2 regions of the Promicromonospora alba genome follow, and region 2 is predicted to be linked to the other one. Evidence: predicted binding sites of a transcription regulator. Region 2 holds the regulator's gene; the other holds the start of a gene.
The links. Region 2 encodes HrcA, which represses chaperone genes, less so after heat shock. Its sites were predicted from a motif close to TTNGCACTCGNNNNNNNCGAGTGCNAA; they were not measured.

Region 1 (4,408 bases), on a different contig from region 2:
GCGAGGGTGTCGAGCTCCTCGAGCGTGGCGTCCGGCCCGATCGTGACCGGGTTCGTGATGATGCCCGTCTGCGTCCGCTTCACGAGGTCGACCTGCTGGGCCTGGTCCTCGATGGAGAGGTTGCGGTGCAGGACACCGAGGCCACCCTGGCGAGCCATGGCGATGGCCATCGCCGACTCGGTGACCGTGTCCATCGCAGCGGACAGCAGCGGAATCTTGAGCGAGATCTCGCGCGTCAGGCGAGACGTCGTGTCGATGTCCGACGGCGCCAGGTCGGAGTAACCCGGCAGCAGCAGGACGTCGTCATAGGTGAGCCCGAGGAACCCGAACGGGTCGGCCGGCGAGGTCTGGTCCGTCATGCAGCAAGTCTACGGCCGGTGCGGCCACGGATCCTGGTCGGGCGGTAGTACCGGCCCGAGGCGTGCGTCACCTCGCCTTGATGACCGCCAGCACCTCGTGCAACAGGCCGGTGAACGAGCGCACACGCTGCACCGTCGGACCGAACGGCAGGTCGGTCGCCGCGGCGTCGGCCCGCAGGCCCACGAAGATCGGCAGGTCCGGATGGCTCTCGTTCACCGCGTGCACGACGTCGAGGTCGGGCTTGTTCTGCGTGGTCGCCAGGACGACCGCCGTCGGCCGGACCATCGTCACCAGCTCGACCGAACGGTGGGTGCTCGCGGGGCCCGTGACGATCCGCGCCATCGCACCCTGCGCGGCCAGCGCCGCGGCGAGCGCGTGCGCGGACAGCGGTACCACCTCGTCCGGTGCCGCGAACACGAGCACGATCTTGCGCATGCGGCTCGGGTGGTTGGCCGGCGGACCGCCCGCCTCGACCATCGCCCGCTCGAACTCCTCGGTGTAGTGGCGCAGCGCCCGCAGCGCGGCGGTCGCGAGCACCACCTCGGGCATCTCGCCGGGACCGGCGAGCACCGTGCGCTCGGACAGGCGCAGCCACGCCGGCTCGACCAGGTCGGTCCACCACGTCGCCGGGTCCCCGTCGGGGCCCAGCAGGAGCAGGTTGTCGCAGGCGGTCCTGCTGTAGGCGAGCGCGGCATCGACCAGGGCGGAGACCCGGCCCGACGTCGGCGCAGCGGCCGAGGCGGACCGCGGTCCGGCCACGGCCGGGGCGTCCCCACCCGTGGCGCCGCCGGGGAGCGCCCGCAGGCGCGCCCTGCCGCGCGGTTCTTCCTTCGGCTCATCGGTCGGCAGCGGAGTCGGCTCCTCGCGGCCGTCCGCACCGGGCTCGGGTGCCTGGAGGGTTCCGACGAACGTCTCCGCGAACTCCTCCGGCTCCGCGTCGTCCAGGTCGCTCTCCACCTGCACGGCAGGCAGCGCGGGCGCCGACCGGGTGGCGACCTCGAGCTCCGCGTCCCCTGCCTCGACAGCGGCCCGCGCGGCATCCACCGGCGCGACGCCCTCGAGCGTCAGACGGCGCATCACCAGCAGGCGAGCGACGTCGTCCGGGGTATAGCGGCGGTGCGATCCAGCGGTCCGGCCCGAGGGGCCGAGCCCGTACCGGCGGTCCCACGTACGGAGGGTGGCTGGCGCCACCCCGAGACGTCTGGCCACTGCGGCGACGGCCAGTCCGGGGCTGGATGCACGTGACCCGCCCGAGCTCTCGGCAGGCCGCGAAGATGTCATGGACTCGATTCTGCCGACCTGGACCTCTCCGCGCCACTGCGAAACCCGGCGTGCCGCCGATCTCGGTGGAATCCGGTTCAGATCGACGCAAAACCGGTCAGCCCTGGCGCGCTTGCCGTGACCCGATTCGAGTCGCCCGTCCAGAAATTGCCCCTTGAACAACTTCTGCACAACTTGTAGGTTGTTCGGCATGACGGAGATCTCGAGGCTTCCCGGTCCGGTAATGGAACTGTGGGAATGGCAGTACACGGGAGCGTGCCGTGACGCGGACGACACCCTGTTCTTCCACCCCGAGGGCGAGCGTGGGTCGACACGCCGCAGGCGCGCCGAGGCCGCCAAGGCGATCTGCCGCTCCTGCCCCGTGATGATGCAGTGCCGCGAGCAGTCGCTCCGCGTGCGCGAGCCGTACGGCGTGTGGGGTGGGCTCAGCGAGGACGAGCGCTCGGCCATCCTCGCCGGCAAGTCCGTCTCTGCCTGATCCAGGCTTGGCCTGATCCAGGCCTGGCCTGATCCTGCCTCCGCCTCATCCATCCTCCGCCTGATCCAGGCAAGGCAAGGGCCCCGCACCTCTCGGTGCGGGGCCCTCGTCGTCTACCTAGGGTGAGCTGGAGTCAGCTCACGACCACGGCGAGGATGTCGCGGGCGGAGAGCACCAGGTACTCCTCACCCGCGTACTTGACCTCGGTGCCGCCGTACTTGGAGTAGATCACCTTGTCACCGACGGCGACGTCCAGCGGCACACGGTTGCCGTTGTCGTCGATGCGGCCCTGGCCAACGGCCAGAACCTCGCCCTCCTGGGGCTTCTCCTTGGCGGTGTCCGGGATGACCAGGCCGGAAGCGGTCGTGGTCTCGGCTTCGAGAGCCTTGACGACGATCCGGTCCTCGAGCGGCTTGATGGGGACCGACACGTCGGACCTCCTCTTTCGTGAGCGGATCGAGAGATCAGCTGCGTGATGGGCGTAAGTGGCTCGAACGTTCGACCGTCCGCCGTCGTCGCGGGTGCCGGCGGGCACGAACGTCTGGGTTCTCCCCCGCAGGCCCGTGGACCGGGTTCCCGCAGCGGTGAACAACCCCAAATCTAGGTCGGCGCTAGCACTCGGTCAAGGCGAGTGCCAATCGGGTGGAGTGGCTCACACTCTGCGGGGCCGACGCGCCGCCGCGACACCGGAATCTCGCCATCTCCACGAAAAGGTTCCGTCGCGCCGCTCGTCACGACCAGGACAAACGTGGAAAGATCTTCCCATGGATGCGGCGATTCTGAGCAAATTGCTCAGCCCCGACGGCTGGGCCTTGCTTGGCGCCCTCCCGCCCTACGACGAGCGACAGGCGATGAAGACCGTGACCGCGCTGCGGGCCAAGGGCGTCGCGCCGGATCTCGCGGCCGCTGTGGTCACCCAGTCCAGGCTCCGCACGCGGGCCCGGGCCAAGTTCGGTGACTTCGCCGACGGGATGCTCTTCACCGCGGACGGCCTGGAGCAGGCGACACGGCTCCTCGTCGCCGCTCTGCATGCCCGGCGGTACCTCGACGCCGGCGTCTCCGTCCTCGCCGACCTCACCTGCGGCATCGGCGCCGACTCGCTCGCCTTCGCGGGGACCGGCCTGCGGGTGGTCGCCACCGATCTGGACGAGTGCACGGCAGCGATCGCACAGTGGAACCTGCGCCACTTCCCCGAGGCGGACGTGCGGCACGCCGACGGGCTCCGGCTCGACCTCCGTGCCGAGGGCATCGAGGGCGTCTACGCCGACCCGGCCCGCCGGGTGAGCGGCGGCTCGGGCGCACGGAGCAGGCGAGTCTTCGACCCGCGGGCCTACGAGCCCCCGCTCGACTCCGTCTGGGCGCTGCGCGAGACGGTGCCCGCCGTGGGCATCAAGGTGGGCCCGGGCATCCCGCACGACGGCCTGCCCGACGACGCCGAGACCCAGTGGGTCTCCGTCAACGGCGACGTGGTCGAGGCAGGCCTCTGGTTCGGGCCGCTCGCCCTCGACGGCCCCGGGCGGTCGGCGCTCGTGCTGCGCACCTTCACCGACGACGACGGCAAGGAGCACACGCTGAGCCGCACGGTCCGGGGCGACGACGACGCGCCCGACGTCGGCGGCGTCGGACAGTATCTGTACGAGCCCGACGGGGCGGTCATCCGCGCCGGTCTTGTCGGCCAGGCGGCCGCCGAGCTGGGCGGACGCCTCGTCGACCCGACCATCGCATACGTCACCACGGACAGCCTCGCCGAGCTGCCGTCGGGCCGGCCCGCCGACTCGGTAGGGGCGCCGGCACCGATAGCCACCGGCTACCGGGTGCTCGACACCATGCCGTTCGGCCTGAAACGGCTCAAGGCGTACCTGCGTGACCGCAACGTCGGACGCATCACGATCAAGAAGCGCGGCACCGCGGTGGTACCTGAACAACTTCGCAAGCAGCTCGTGCTCACCGGGACCGAGGAGGCGACGATCGTGCTCACACGCGTGGCAGGCAATCAACAGGTACTTGTCGTCGAACCACTGGGACCCGTATGAGCTCGCCGGCCCGGCTCGGATTCGGCGAGTCCCCCCGCTCCACCGTGGGCCTCGAATGGGAGATCGGGCTGATCCGGTCCGACACGGCCGACCTCTCCCAGTCCGGCCCGGAGGTGCTCGAGGCCCTCGCGCGCGCCGCCGTCGAACCGCCGGACGGCTCGGCGAGCTATGTCCCGCACGTGGCCGGCGAGTTCATGAAGAACACCATCGAGCTGGTGACCGGCGTCTGCCGCACCGTCTCGGACGCGGGGTCGGA
Region 2 (4,408 bases):
GCATCGAGGGGCACACGGACTCGCGCGGTACCTGGGCGGCCAACAAGGAGCTCAGCGAGCGCCGCGCCGACGAGGTGCTGGACCGGTTGGTGGACCTCGGCATCGACGAGGACCGGCTGACCGCGAAGGGCTACGGCGAGTCGGACCCGCTGGTCGTGCCGAAGACCTTCGCCGACCTGGAGACGAACCGCCGCGTGGAGTTCATCGTCCAGAACTGACGATTACCGTGAAGTAGAGCGCCTGTCCGGACACACGCTCTATCTCGGCGCCTCAGGGCGCGCGAGGTAGAGCGTGTGTCCGGACAGGCGCTCTACCTCGCGGGGTGGGTCAGGTCCAGCGGTTCAGGCGGGTGCTCAGGAGGGCTATCGCCACCGGGCCCGCCGTCGACGTGCGGAGGACGTGCGGGCCCAAGCGCGCGGTGACCGCGCCCGCCTCGATCAGCAGGGCGACCTCGGCCTCCGAGATCCCGCCCTCGGGGCCGACGACGAGAAGCACCTCGCCGGCGGAGGGCAGCGCTACCGTCGCCAGGCCCGCCTTCGCCTCCTCGTGCAGCACGGCCACGGTCCCGCCCGCCTCGACGACGGAGCGGGTCCTGGCCGCGAGCTGCTTGGTGCTCAGCGGCAGCTCGACGTCGGGTATGCGGCAGCGGCGGGCCTGCTTCGTCGCGGCCCGCACGGTGCTCACCCAGCGTGCCCGCGACTTCGCGGCCCGGTCCCCGCGCCAGACGACGACCGACCGCTCGGCCTGCCACGGGATGATCGCGTCCACACCGACCTCGGTGGCGGCCTCTATGGCCATCTCGTCGCGGTCGCCCTTCGCGAGGGCCTGGACGAGCGTCACGACGACGGCGGGCGTCGGCTCGACGTCCACCTCCTCGACCCGGAGGTGCACCTCGGCGCCGGCCACCGACTCGACGACGGTCCGCAGGCGTACGCCCGCGCCGTCGACGACGTCGATCCGCTCCCCGGGACCGCGCCGCTGGACGACGCCGGCGTGCCGGCCTTCCGCGCCGTCGAGCACGTAGACCGAGCCCGCGGCGTACTCCGAGAGCGGATGGGCGGTGGACGCCTCCGCGAGAAAGACTGGCGCGCTCATGGGTGGGCGGTCAGCGCCCGCTGAGCTTGTCGCGCAGCCGCGAGAACACACCGCCGTGCACGGACGCGAGGCGCGACTCGGGCCGCTCCTCGCCGCGCAGGACCGCGAGCTGCTGCAGGAGCGCCGTCTGCTCCTCGTCCAGGGCCGTGGGCACCTGGACCTCGATGTGCACGTTGAGGTCGCCGCGCCCGGTCGAGTGCAGGTGCCCCACGCCGAGGCCCTTGAGGGTCATGACCTGGCCGGGCTGCGTGCCCGGGCGCAGGTCGATCTCCTGGAGCCCGTCCAGGGTGTCGAGCTCGAGGACGGTGCCGAGCGCGGCCGCCGTCATCGGGACCTGGAGGGTGCAGTGCAGCTCGTCGCCGCGCCGCACGAACGTGTCGTGCGCGCGCTCCCGGATCTCGACGTACAGGTCGCCGGCGGGGCCGCCACCCGGGCCCACCTCACCCTGGGCGGAGAGCTTGATGCGCGTACCGGTGTCGACGCCCGCGGGCACGTTCACGGAGACGGTGCGGCGCGAACGCACGCGGCCCTCGCCGGCGCAGTCGGCGCAGGGCTCGGGGATGACCGTGCCGAAGCCGCCGCAGGCGGAGCAGGGCTGGTTGGTCATGACCTGGCCGAGGAACGAGCGCGCGACCCGCTGCACGGAACCGCGGCCGTGGCAGACGTCGCAGGTGCGCGCCGAGGTGCCGGGCCGTGCGCCGTCGCCGGCACAGGTGTTGCACACCACCGCCGTGTCGACCTGGATCTCGCGCTTGGCGCCGAACACCGCCTCGGCGAGCTCGAGGTCGAGCCGCACCAGCGCGTCGTTGCCGCGCCGGGCGCGCGGGACCGGCCCGGCGGGCTGGCCGCCGCCGAAGAAGGTCTCGAAGATGTCCTGGAAACCGAACCCGGCACCGAACCCACCGCCGGCGCCGCCACCCGGCGCGGTCGGGTCCACGCCCATGTCGTACTGCTGGCGCTTGTCCGGGTTGGACAGCACCTCGTAGGCGCGCGCGACATCCTTGAACCGGTCCTCGCCCACGTTGCCTGCCACGTCGGGGTGCAGCTCGCGGGCCAGCTTGCGGTATGCCTTCTTGATCTGCTCGGGCGAGGCGTCGCGCGGAACACCGAGAATCTCGTAGTAGTCGGTCACAGGTCTCTCTTTGTGAGGAGGTGTGTGGAAAGGGGGATGTCAGCTGGGCAGCACACGCGACAGGTAGCGCGCGACGGCGCGCACCGCGGCGATGGTGCCCGGGTAGTCCATACGGGTGGGGCCGATCGAGCTCAGGATCGCGACGGAGTCCCCGTCGGACGAGCCGTAGCCGGACGTGACGACCGAGGTCTCGGACAGGCCGGCCAGCCGGTTCTCGTGGCCGATGCTCACGGCAACGCCTGCGTCGTCGGTCATGTCGGTGAGGAGGCCGAGCAGGACCACCTGCTCCTCGAGGGCCTCGAGCACGGGACGCAGGCCCTGCTCGAACCGCATGCTGGAGTGCGCCAGGTTGGCCTGGCCCGTCAGCACTATGCGCTCCTCGCTCTCCTCGGCGAGCGCGGCGGTCACCACCTCGGCGACGGCCGTACCCAGCGCGCGATGCTCGTCGGGCATCGCCTCGGTGACCCGCGCGAAGGCGGTGCCGATCTCGGTGAGCCGGTGGCCGGCGGCCGCGGCGTTGAAGCGCGCGCGCAGCTCGCCGAGCGTCCCGTCGTCCATCCCGAGGGGCACGTCGAGGTACCGCTGCTCGACCCGTCCCGTGTCCGTGATGACGACGACGAGGAGCCGCCCCTCGGCGGAGGGGACGAGCTCCAGGTGCCGCAGCCCGGAACGACGCAGCGACGGGTACTGCACGACGGCGACCTGGCCCGTCAGCTGCGCGATGAGGCGTCCGGCGCGGGCTACCACGTCGTCCAGGTCGACCGCCTCGGACAGGAACGTCTCGATGGCGCGCTTCTGGGGCACGGTCAGCGGCCGCACCTCTGCCAGCTGGTCCACGAACAGGCGGTAGCCCTTGTCCGTGGGGATGCGGCCGGCCGAGGTGTGGGGCTGGGCGATGAGCCCGGCCTCTTCCAGGGCGGCCATGTCGTTGCGCACGGTCGCCGGGGACACACCGAGCTTGTGCCGCTCCGTGAGTATGCGGGAGCCCACGGGCTCCCGTGTCCGGACATAGTCCTCCACGATCGCTCGCAAGACATCGAGTCTGCGTTCTTCGCTCACCGCGCTCACCTCCGTCCCAGGTAGAACGTCCGGGACCTGCACCCGGGTTCCGGCCGGCGCTCCAGCACTCTCGCCAGCCGAGTGCCAATCCTACGCGGCACACGCCACAGGCCAAGTCCCCGACCCGCCACTGCTTCGCACAGAACGTCTCTGAGCAGGCCCGACGCGCAGGTCACGCGGGTGACGGAGGCGTACGCCACGTTCGCGAGCGGCGGACTAGGGCAATGCCTTAGGCACCACCTCACACCTCAGCAGACCCGGTCCGAAAGATGCGGCGACCGCCCGATCCGCCGGGGGTACCTCACGGACGAACCTTGAGTCATCGCCGGCGACGGGCCGGCGACGACCAGGAGGCAACACCATGTTCGGTTTTTCCGACTTCGCCGAGTACCGCAGGAACGAGCAGGACCTCAACCGCCGGGCCGAGCAGTCCCGCGTGGCCCGTGAGCGCAAGGAGATCGCCCGTCGGCAGGCGGCCGAGCACCACGCCGCCGAGCAGACCAGCCGGGCCAAGGCTGCCCGCACGGCCCGGCCCCGCGTCGCCTGACGCGCGGCGCCAGACCGTGCCGGACAGTCATGACCAGCAACGATGACCAGCGGACCGACGACAGGACCGGCATGGGACGATGAGCCCATGCCGGTTCCCCGCGCCCGCCTGGTGGGTCGAGCCCGAGAGCTCGGCGAGCTCACAGCCGCCCTCGACGCAGTCCGCTCGGGTGGCAACCGCACGATAGTGATCGCGGGCGAGGCAGGGATCGGCAAGACCCGCCTCCTCGACGAGCTCACCGCGCACGCCGACGGCGTCCCCGTCCTCACCGGGCAGTGCGCCGACGAGGGGTCCGGACCCCTCCCCTACGCGGCTCTCGCCGGACTGCTGCGCGGGATCGTCCGGACGGTAGGCCCCGAGGCAGTGGTCGCCGCTGCCGGGCCCGCGGCAGGTGCCCTGTCCGTCGTCGCTCCCCAGCTCGTCACCCCGGCGTCGGACGCCGGAGCGGACCGCCTTCCCGAGGTCCTCGCGAACCTGCTCACCGGGCTCGCCGCCGAGCGCCCCGTCGTCGTGATCATGGAGGACCTGCACTGGTCCGACGACGTCACCCGCGCCGTCGCCCTCCGCCTCGCCCG

Region 1: groES (co-chaperone GroES) is a predicted target of HrcA. The motif match lies at 2,731-2,757, and genes of this name have one in related genera.

Annotation. Positions count from the first base shown of each region.
Region 1 covers NZ_JBHSFI010000004.1:119,702-124,109, forward strand. Annotated here, with positions in the region: gene guaB (IMP dehydrogenase) at 1-359, opposite strand, end outside; gene ACFO6V_RS11475 (MerR family transcriptional regulator) at 427-1,641, opposite strand; gene ACFO6V_RS11480 (WhiB family transcriptional regulator) at 1,832-2,119, shown strand; gene groES (co-chaperone GroES) at 2,253-2,549, opposite strand; gene ACFO6V_RS11490 (class I SAM-dependent methyltransferase) at 2,884-4,152, shown strand; gene ACFO6V_RS11495 (glutamate--cysteine ligase) at 4,149-4,408, shown strand, end outside.
Region 2 covers NZ_JBHSFI010000003.1:1,071,337-1,075,744, forward strand. Annotated here, with positions in the region: gene ACFO6V_RS10065 (OmpA family protein) at 1-218, shown strand, start outside; gene ACFO6V_RS10070 (16S rRNA (uracil(1498)-N(3))-methyltransferase) at 328-1,095, opposite strand; gene dnaJ (molecular chaperone DnaJ) at 1,106-2,227, opposite strand; gene hrcA (heat-inducible transcriptional repressor HrcA) at 2,267-3,286, opposite strand; gene ACFO6V_RS10085 (hypothetical protein) at 3,648-3,833, shown strand; gene ACFO6V_RS10090 (helix-turn-helix transcriptional regulator) at 3,921-4,408, shown strand, end outside.